3 regions of the Microbacterium sp. NFH-22A-Y genome follow, and region 2 is predicted to be linked to each of the others. Evidence: predicted binding sites of a transcription regulator. Region 2 holds the regulator's gene; each other region holds the start of a gene.
What was found. Region 2 encodes LexA, which represses DNA repair genes until DNA is damaged. Its sites were predicted from a motif close to TCGAACANNTGTTCGA; they were not measured.
Positions count from the first base shown of each region.

Region 1 (3,272 bases), on a different contig from region 2:
TCGTGAGCGGGGCCACGAGCCGGTCGCGGATGCGCGCTCCCATCCGTGTGCGCACGAGGGCGCCCAGGCGACGCTCGCGGCCGATCGTCAGCGGAGGCCGCAGGCGGTCCAGGTAGGCCCGCCAGACGCCCGCGCTTCCCACGAGGCGGCGCACGGCCGGCGCCCACACGTTGGCGGGGATGCCGGCGCGGTTGGCGGGCAGCGGCACGACGTGCAGACCGTCACCGGCCGCGACGGCGACGGCGACGCTCTCGTCGGCCGCGGGCTCGACGTCGGCGCGCAGCTCGAGCTGGTCGATCAGGTCGGCGAGGGCGGGGGCGGAGAGCGAGAACACCTCGGCGGCCAGGTCGATGTCGATCCCGTCGAGCGTCGCGGTCTCGATGGCTCCACCCACGCGGGTGCCGGCTTCGAGGAGGACGACCGGCATCCCGATGCGCGCGCACTCCCACGCGGCCGTCAGGCCGGCGATCCCCCCACCGACGACGACCACGCGGGTGGCGCGGGCACGGTCGGCGAGGGTGGGTTCGGCGCGCTCGGACACGTCCCCATCCTCCCATCCCGTCTGCGCCGGGGCGCCCGCGCACGACGTGACCCGTGCGTGGTGCTCAGAACGGTGGTGGGTCGTCGGTGTGCGGGACGAATCGGACGCGTCCGGGTGGGTGGTCCTCGTAGTGGCGTCCGGTGGGTGAGGTCCATTCGAGGGTTCCGCCGCCGAGGTGTCGGACCCGCCAGGCGGTGTGGTGCTTCACGGTGTGGTGGCGGCGGCAAAGGTGGGCGAGGTTGTCAGGTGCTGTGGGGCCGCCTTCTGCGGCTGCGGTGGTGTGGTCGCGGTCGCACCGGTGGGCGGGGCGGGTGCAGCCGGGGGTGCGGCAGCGCTCATCCCTCGCAGCCAGGTAACGGCGGATTTCCGCACTGGGTCGGTACCGGTCGACGGCGACGGGGATGCCGGTGGTCGGGTCGATGAACACCCGATCCCAGCCAGGTGCGAGCCCCGCCAGCCGGCGGGCCATCGTCGGGTCGATGGGCCCGTACCCGGCGAGCAGGGCCGGGCCTCCGTCGGGGTCGCCGGCGAGGGTCAGCGCGGGCACGGTGACCTGGATTCGTGCGGTGATGGCATCGAGGCCGGCGCCGGTCGCGGTCGTGGACGGGGTGCTCGTGAGGAGCAGGTCACTGAACACGTCCGCGCGGACCTGATCGAGCGTGCGAGCATCCGTCCCGCCGGTGGGACCGGTCCGCAGACACTCACCACCCGCATCGCCGCCGCCTACATCGCCGCCATCAGCATCGTCGTGACCACCGTTGCCGTCGGGATCACCGTCAGCCGGCTGGTCGAGGATGCCGCGGGCACGGGTCGTGAGGCTGTCGTGGATCGCCTGGGCGAGCGGGGCGGGAAGATCCGCGATCAACCGCGCCATCCCGTCGCCGAGGGGGAACAGACGCACCGACCGGGAGTCGTACGCGCGGCGGGCGGCCTCGGTGAACGCGGCGGGATCGATCGTCGCCGCGATCGCCTTCACAGCCGCCGCCATCCGGGCCGGGGACTCCGACTGCGCGACATCCAGAGCGAGGGCCTCGAATCGGGCACGGTCGGCCTCGGTGCGCAGCAGCCCGCCCGTGCGACCGATCGCCCACGCGTGACCGGCATCGATCCGCCCCTGCCCCCAGATCTCCAGCGTGGTCGGGAACTGCTCCCGCAGCAGGTACGCCTCCGACATCCGTCGCTGCACGCCCCGATCCGACACCCGCAGCGCCATCGCGAGCTCCAGCGCGACTTCCCGCAAGGGCAGATCAGCCTCACCCGACCGCACCGACCGTCCCTGCTGCAGCGCCTCCTGACGCAGCAGCGCCACCCGATCCGCGACCACATCGACCGCCGCCGCGCACAACCGCGCCTCCGCCGCCTGCGCCCGGGCCGCACGACGGCGCGCATCGACGACGCCGGACACCAGCACGGCCAACGCCCGCCACACCGATCCCGGCGATCCCGGCGCCTCCACCACAGCGCGCATGACTCCCCCACCGGCACACGCCGGAGAACACGACCCGCATCACGAAGGGGGCACGCGCGGGGCTTCTTCATCCCAGTATAGAACAAATCTTCGAATCCCGCACGCAGGAACGCGGGAGTGCGGACCTAGAGTGGAGCCGTGCGGCTCACCTACTTCGGCGGTCCGGCGTGGGATGCCGGCCCCCTGCCGGCGCGCGGACGCGGGCAGGAGGGACTTCTCTTCCGTCTCGCCGTCGACGCGGGCACCGTCGTGTCGGTGCGGGCGCTGGCCGACGACCTCTGGTCGTTGGATGCGCCCGACGACCCGCGCGCCGCGCTGCAGTCCCTCGTCTCGAGGCTGCGCCGCGCCCTCGGGGCCGCGACGATCGCGTCGGTGTCGGGCGGCTACCGCCTCACGATCGGCCGAGACGAGATCGATCTCACACGCTTCCAGGATCTCGTGTCGGAGGCCCGGGCCGCGGGCGACCCCGCCGCGGCGGCCGCGCTCGCACGCCGAGCGATCGCCCTCTGGGTGGGCGATCCGTGGGTGCCGGACGGGTTCGACTGGGCCCTGCGCGACCTCCTCGAAGACCGCGCCCACGCGGAGCGCCTCGTCGCCGCGGACGCCGCGACACCCGCCGCCGCACCGGACGCCGACGCCCCCGCCGCCTCCCGTGCGCCCGCCGTGCCGGCGGCGCTGACGCCGCTCATCGGCCGCGGCGACGAGCTGACGACCATCGCGGCGCAGCTGCGCGCGGAGCGACTCGTCACCGTCATCGGTCCCGGCGGCGCCGGCAAGACCACGCTCGCCCTGGAGACGGCGCGCCGAACGCCCGACACGCTCTTCGTCGAGCTCGCCCCGGCCGCGGCGGCCGAGATCTGGGCGGCCATCGCGGCGTCCGCCGGCCGCGGCATCCGGCTCGGCGAGACCCCGCCGCGTCGCGAGGAGAGCGACCGCGACCGCGTCGTCGAGGCCCTGCGCGGCCGTGACGTGCTCGTGGTGCTCGACAACTGCGAGCACGTCAGCGCGGCCGCGGCGGCCGTCGCGCGAGATCTGCTGGCCGCCCTGCCCGCGGCGCGGATCCTCGCCACGAGCCGCGAGCCCCTGGGCGTGCCCGGCGAGGCGTTCGTCGCGCTGGGACCGCTGCCCGACACCGACGCCGTCGAGCTCTTCGAGCGGCGCGTGCGTGCCGCGCGCGGCACGCCGCCCGACGCCGCCGAGGCGGAGACCACCGCGCGCATCGTCCATCGGCTCGACGGGCTCCCGCTCGCGCTCGAGCTGGCG
Region 1 is NZ_JACBGF010000001.1:317,457-320,728, reverse strand. It holds gene L0965_RS01475 (NAD(P)/FAD-dependent oxidoreductase) at 1-541, opposite strand, end outside; gene L0965_RS01470 (HNH endonuclease signature motif containing protein) at 606-2,009, opposite strand; gene L0965_RS01465 (AAA family ATPase) at 2,148-3,272, shown strand, end outside.
Region 1: the regulator LexA is predicted to act here: its motif matches at 2,088-2,103, upstream of L0965_RS01470 (HNH endonuclease signature motif containing protein).

Region 2 (3,272 bases):
CGAGGAGCCGGTCGTAGATCGCGAGCGCCGCGGCGGAGGAGAAGTCCGCCTGCGTCGCGGAGGACGCCACCCACGGGCGGCCGACCCCCGCGGCGATCAGCAGGATCGCCGACCCGATCCCCGCGGCGATGCCCGCCCGGGCGAGAGCGGCGGCGCGGCGTCGCGCGAGCACGACCCCGCCGATGAACAGCACGGCCGTGACCACCGGCATCCACCCGCCGAGAGCGACGCCGAAGGCGTAGCCCGTCCGGATCGCCGAAAGGGTGTCACCCGAACCGATGATCACGACGTGGTCGACTTCGGGGATGAACGGAGCCAGCGGAGCGCCCTGCGCGACGAGGCGCTCTTCGACGGCCGCGACGATCGCGCCGATCTGGATGCCGAGGCCGTCGGCCGTCTGCACGACGACGCCGCCGCCGTCGGAGGTCGCCGCGACGGTCAGCGCCCGATGGGAGCGGCGGACGACCTGCTCCCAGACGGTGCTGAACGCGTCCGAGCGCACGGCGTCGGCCACGGCGACGTGCACGAGCTGCTGCAGCGCCGTCGCCGCCGGGCCTTCCAGGCGCCGCAGCGCCTGCGCCGCGCGGTCGCCCATGCCGAGGTCGATCAGGCCGTCGATGACCGTGCCGGTCAGCGCCGCCGTGTCGAGCCGCTCATCGATCGCCGTCGTCGATGCCGCGATCACGGCGTCCTGGACCTCGACGGCCTGCGACAGCGGCGCGAGGGTGGCCGTGAACGCGTCCTCGTCCACGAGCTGCGTCCGCGCCCATCCGCTGACGATCGACAGGGGCAGCAGGACCGCCGCGACGACGATCACCGCCGTCGACGCCACCCCGCGCGCGGTGGCCATCCTCAGACGGCGCGCAGAACCGCGACGACGCGGCCGAGCACCACGGCGTCGTCGCCGAGGATCGGTTCGAACGCGGAGTTGCGGGGGAGCAGCCACGTGTGGCCGTCGCGCTGGCGGAAGGTTTTGACGGTGGCCTCGCCGTCGAGCATCGCCGCCACGATCTCGCCGTTGTCCGCCGTCGGCTGCGAGCGCACCACGACCCAGTCGCCGTCGCAGATGGCGGCGTCGATCATCGACTCGCCGCTGACCTTGAGCATGAACAGGTCGCCCTTGCCCACGAGCTGTCGCGGCAGCGGGAAGATCTCCTCGACCTGCTGATCGGCGGTGATCGGCACGCCGGCGGCGATGCGGCCCACGAGCGGCACGAGGGCGGCATCGCCGAGGGCGGGCGCGAGGTCGGCGGGGTTCTCCGCGGCCGCGCCGGGCAGGTCGATGAGCACCTCCATCGCGCGGGTCTTGCCCGCGTCGCGGCGCAGGTAGCCGCTGAGCTCCAGCTGGTTGAGCTGATGGGTCACGCTCGACAGCGACTTCAGTCCGACGGCATCGCCGATCTCGCGCATGCTCGGCGGGTAGCCGTGGCGGGCGATGGAGGTCTGGATCACCTCGAGGATCTTCAGCTGCTTGTCGCTGAGGCTCTTCCGCCTGCGTGTCTGAGGCTTCTCGGCCATGTCGCGCGCTCCTTCGATCGCGTCCCCCCGAAGGCGTGGCCTTCGAATGTCGGAGGTAGGTGATGGGGTCGTCTTGTCGAAACCGTATCCGGTTTTCGCAGCCTCGACCGGCACGCGCCCGCGTGTCGCCTTCGATTCATCTGCGAGAACCATGTGCTTGACACCCGAACACCATCGAAGATACATTCGGAAGAGAGATTCGCATCCGGCCCTCCCGGCCGAGGATCGGATGCGAATCTCTCGACACCCGGAGACACCCGTCCTGAGGAGGAACCCATGACCACGATCGACATCCTCGGCGCCTCGCCCCGCGGCCGTCTCGTCGCGGCGACCCCGATGACGACTGTCCGCGCGACGAACGCCCGCACGACGAACGCCCCGACGCGACTGCGTCTCACGGCACGGGGTCGGCGGGTCCTCGCGCTGCTCGCCTCCGTGCCCGCGGTGATCGCCCTCAGCATCGCGATCCTGTCCGGTGGTGGCGCGCTCGCCTCGAACGAGAACGGCTCCGGGGTCTCCTTCGCCCACGTCACGGTGCAGCCCGGTGACACGCTCTGGTCGATCGCGCACGCCGTCGCGCCCGATGCCGATCCGCGCGACGTGGTCGACGCGATCATGCGGCTGAACGCGCTGCCGTCGGGAAGCCTCGACATCGGCCAGAGCGTCGCGATCCCGGCGGAGTACAGCGCCGGGCGCTGATGCTCCCGGCGCCGGGAGCCCTCTCGGGGCGCCGCGCCGTGCAGTGCGCCGTCTACGATGTTCAGGGTGAGCGTCCGACTCGATGACCTTCCCCTCCGCGACGATCTGCGCGGGCTGACACCCTACGGGGCGCCCCAGGCGCCGCTGCCGGTGGCGCTGAACGTCAACGAGAACACCCACCCGGTGCCGGAGGACGTCGCCGACGACATCCTCGACAGCGTCGCGCGCGCGCTGCGCGAGGTGAACCGGTACCCCGACCGGGAGTTCACGGCTCTGCGCGAGGGATTCGCGGAGTATCTGGGTCACGGCCTGTCGGCGGCTCAGATCTGGGCCGCCAACGGGTCGAACGAGGTCCTCCAGCACCTGCTGCAGGCCTTCGGAGGTCCGGGACGCACCGCCTTCGGCTTCGCTCCCACCTACTCGATGTACCCGCTGCTGACGCGGGCGACGGGGGCGACCTACGCGCACGGCACCCGGGGCGTCGACTACACCCTCGCCCCGGAGGACGCCGCCGCCCAGATCGAGCGCGCCCAGCCGGACATCGTCTTCCTCTGCGCGCCGAACAACCCGACCGGCACCCCGCTCGGCCTCGACGTCATCGAGGCGGTGTACGACGCGGCGCCCGGCATCGTGATCGTCGACGAGGCGTACCAGGAGTTCGCGCCGCGCGATTCGCGCTCGGCGCTCACGCTCCTGCCCGATCGTCCGCGTCTGGTGGTGTCGCGCACCATGAGCAAGGCCTTCGCGTTCGCGGGTGCCCGTGTCGGCTATCTCGCCGCCGACCCCGCCGTGATCGACGCCCTGCGCCTGGTGCGCCTCCCGTACCACCTCAGCGCGCTCACCCAGGCCGCCGCGACCGCGGCGCTGCGGCACGCGCCCGCGATGCTCGCGATGGTCGACGACATCGTCGGTCAGCGCGACCGCATCTCGGCGACCCTCGACGCGCTCGGCTACCGCCCGTTCGAGAGCTGGACGAACTTCGTCCTCTTCGCGGGCGTGGAGGACCCGGCCGCCACGTGGCAGGCCCTCTACGACCGGGGCGTCCTCATCCGCGA
Region 2 is NZ_JACBGF010000004.1:91,628-94,899, forward strand. It holds gene L0965_RS15135 (hypothetical protein) at 1-850, opposite strand, end outside; gene lexA (transcriptional repressor LexA) at 853-1,518, opposite strand; gene L0965_RS15145 (LysM peptidoglycan-binding domain-containing protein) at 1,795-2,217, shown strand; gene L0965_RS15150 (histidinol-phosphate transaminase) at 2,275-3,272, shown strand, end outside.

Region 3 (3,272 bases), on a different contig from region 2:
AGGCGGCGCCCGGCCGCGTCGGTCTGCGCGGCGAGCAGCTCGTGCAGGGCCGCGCTGACGGCGTGGTCGGGGTGTGCGGGGTCGCGCTGGGTGTGCAGCAGCACGCGGCCGGGGGAGGGAAAGGTCGCGACGATGTCGACGTGGCCGTTGGTGCCGAAGTCGTCGTAGTCGCGCGTGAGCCCCCGCGGCAGCCAGATGGCCTTCGTCGTGCCCAGCGTGCGGGCGAACTCCGCTTCGACGCGGGCCCGGTCGGCGTAGGGGTTGCGGCGCGGGTCGAGCTGCACCGTCTCGGTCAGCAGCACCGTGCCTTCGCCGTCGACGTGGAAGCCGCCGCCCTCGGTGACCAGCGTGGAGGACACGAGCTCGGCGCCGACCTCGGCCGCGATGAGGCGGGCGTGCTCCGCCGAGCGCTCCCACCGCGCCCAGTCGTGGGCTCCCCACCCGTTGAAGATCCAGTCGACGGCCCCCAGGACGCCGGGACGTTCGTCGTCGACGACGAACGTCGGGCCGTGGTCGCGCATCCAGAACTCGTCGACGGGCGCCTCCAGGATCGAGACGTCGCCGGGCAGCATCCGCCGGGCGCGCGCGAGCTCGGAGGGGTCGACGACCATCGTCACCGGCTCGAAGCGGGCGATCGCCGCGGCGACCTCCGTCCAGGCGGCGTAGCCCTCGTCGCGGTCGGCATCGCGCTCGCCGAGGGTCGGCCCCTCGACGGGGAAGGCCATCCACGTGCGCGCGTGCGGCGCGGTCTCGCTCGGCATCCGCCAGCTCATCGGCATCCTCGACTCTCGTCCGGTCCTGGAGTAGCTTATTGATCACATGATCAACTCATCGGAGGGTAGCGAGCGGATGCCGCAGACGTCAACCACCGCACGCGCGCGATTGAGCGCCGAGCAGCGGCGTGAGCAGATCGCCGGCGCCGCGCACGACCTGGCGCTCGCCGACGGTCTGGACGCGGTGACGCTGCGCGCCGTCGCGACGCGCGTGGGGGTGGCGTCGGGACTCGTCGCCCACTACATCCCGAGCATGGACGACCTCGTCGCCGACACCTTCTTCGACATCGTGGCCGGCGAGCTCGACGAGGTGCGCGCGCTCCTTCCCGACGCGCCCGCGCCGGTGCGGATCGGTGCGCTGCTGCGGACCACGCTGGATCCCGCCCGGCGCGACGTCACCCTCGTCTGGGTGCAGGCGTGGGCGCTGGGGACGCGCAACGCGCCGCTCGCCGAGAGGGTGCGGGCGGCGATGGACGCCTGGCGCGGCGCGCTCGCCGACGAGATCGTGCGGGGGATGGATGCCGGGGTGATCCCTGCCGCCGATCCGGAGCCCCTCGCCTGGCACCTGCTGGCGATGATCGACGGTCTCAGCGCCCACGCGCTGGTCGGCTGGGGGCCGGGGATCGAGCCGGTCGCGCCCGTGCTGCGCGCGGCCGCGGGCCTGCTCGGGGTGGAGGCGGAGGCGCTCGACGGGGCCTGACGGTGGCCTCGGGCGGTCGCGGGATTCCGCGATCTCCCTCTTGCTCTCTCTTGCGATCTTCGAAGTTTTGTTCTATAGTGGGGTGAAGAAACCCCGCGCGTGCCCACCTTCTGTTGCGGGTCCTGTCCTCCGGTTGATGCCGGGTCAGGGGTGATGATGCACGCGCTGACGAGTACCCGTGAGGGTGATACGACCTGGCCCGGGTTGGATGCGCTGGTGGCCGGTGTGGTGGATGCGCGGCGTCGTGCGGCTCAGGCGCAAGCTGCCGAGGCGAGGTTGCTGGCCGATGCCGTGGGACTGGTCGCGGAACGTGCGGCGTTGCTGCGTCAGGAGGCGCAGCAGCAGGGGCGGTCGGTGCGGTCGTCTGATGCGGATCTGCCGTTGCGGGAGGTCGCGTTGGAGCTGGCGATGGCGTTGCGGGTGTCGGATCGGGGTGTGCAACGCCGGATGTCGGAGGCGTACCTGCTGACGACCCTGTTCCCGCGGACGTTTGAGGTGTGGGCGGGCGGGGAGATCGATGCCGGTCACGCGTGGGCGATCAGCCGCACCGGCACGCTTCTCACCTCTGAAGCAGACCGGGCACGGTACGAAACCCTCGCTCTGGAGGCGGCCCGGTCGGAGTCGCCTGCGCGGATGAGCGCGGCGGCGAAGGCGATCGCGGCAACAATCGACCCGACTGCGTTCACCGAAGCCGCGCAGCGCGCGTATGAGGAACGCTCGGTGCGGTTGTTCCCGTTGGAGGACGGTATGGCTCGGTTGATCGCGGATCTTCCCGCGCCGCTCGCCCACGCGATCCACGACACCCTGACCGCCCGGGGTCGGGCGATCCTCGACCAGCCCGGCGAGGACGTCCCGCACCAGGACGAGGGTGCTTCATCGGATGCCGGCGCGGACACGGACGACGGACCGCACGGCGAGAGGGTCATCACCGGCTCCCGCCCCTGCGCTCATGCAGACACCCGCACGTTGGCGCAGGTGCGTGCGGACATCCTCACCGACCTGCTCCTGACCGCCACTGCCTCCACCCGAGCCACCGGTGCCGGAGTGGAAGCGGTGACGGCGCAGATCCAGGTGACGGTCCCCGCCCTGACCCTCGCCGGCGACCCCGACGGAGGCCCGGCGATCTTGACCGGGTACGGGCCCATCGACCCGGGACTTGCCCGCCGGTTGGCGGGGCTCGCACCCGGCTGGGATCGCGTGTTCACCGACCCGACCACCGGCATCCCCGTCGCCGTCGACCGCTACCGACACTCCGCGGAAATCCGCCGCTACCTCGCTGCGAGGGATGAACGCTGCCGCACCCCCGGCTGCACCCGCCCCGCCCACCGGTGCGACCGCGACCACACCACCGCCGCCGCAGACGGCGGCCCCACGGCACCCGACAACCTCGCCCACTTGTGCCGCCGCCACCACACCGTGAAGCACCACACCGCCTGGCAGGTCCGACACCTCGGCCACGGAACCCTCGAATGGACCTCACCCACCGGACGCCACTACGAGGACCACCCACCCAGCCTCGTGAGATTCGTCCCCGAACCCACGCCGGCCGAGCCGCCACCCTTCTGACGCCGAGCGGGGTCCGGCCGTGTGCGTGTGCGTCAGTCCAGGCTCGCCATGACGTGCTTGATGCGGGTGTAGTCCTCGAAGCCGTAGACGGAGAGGTCCTTGCCGTACCCGGAGTGCTTGAAGCCGCCGTGCGGCATGTCGGAGACGAAGGGGATGTGCGCGTTGATCCACACGCAGCCGAAGTCGAGGTCGCGCGAGAACCGCAGCGCTCGGGCGTGCTCGCGGGTCCAGAC
Region 3 is NZ_JACBGF010000001.1:398,061-401,332, forward strand. It holds gene L0965_RS01830 (agmatine/peptidylarginine deiminase) at 1-773, opposite strand, end outside; gene L0965_RS01835 (TetR/AcrR family transcriptional regulator) at 850-1,473, shown strand; gene L0965_RS01840 (HNH endonuclease signature motif containing protein) at 1,630-3,039, shown strand; gene L0965_RS01845 (gamma-aminobutyraldehyde dehydrogenase) at 3,072-3,272, opposite strand, start outside.
Region 3: the regulator LexA is predicted to act here: its motif matches at 1,533-1,548, upstream of L0965_RS01840 (HNH endonuclease signature motif containing protein).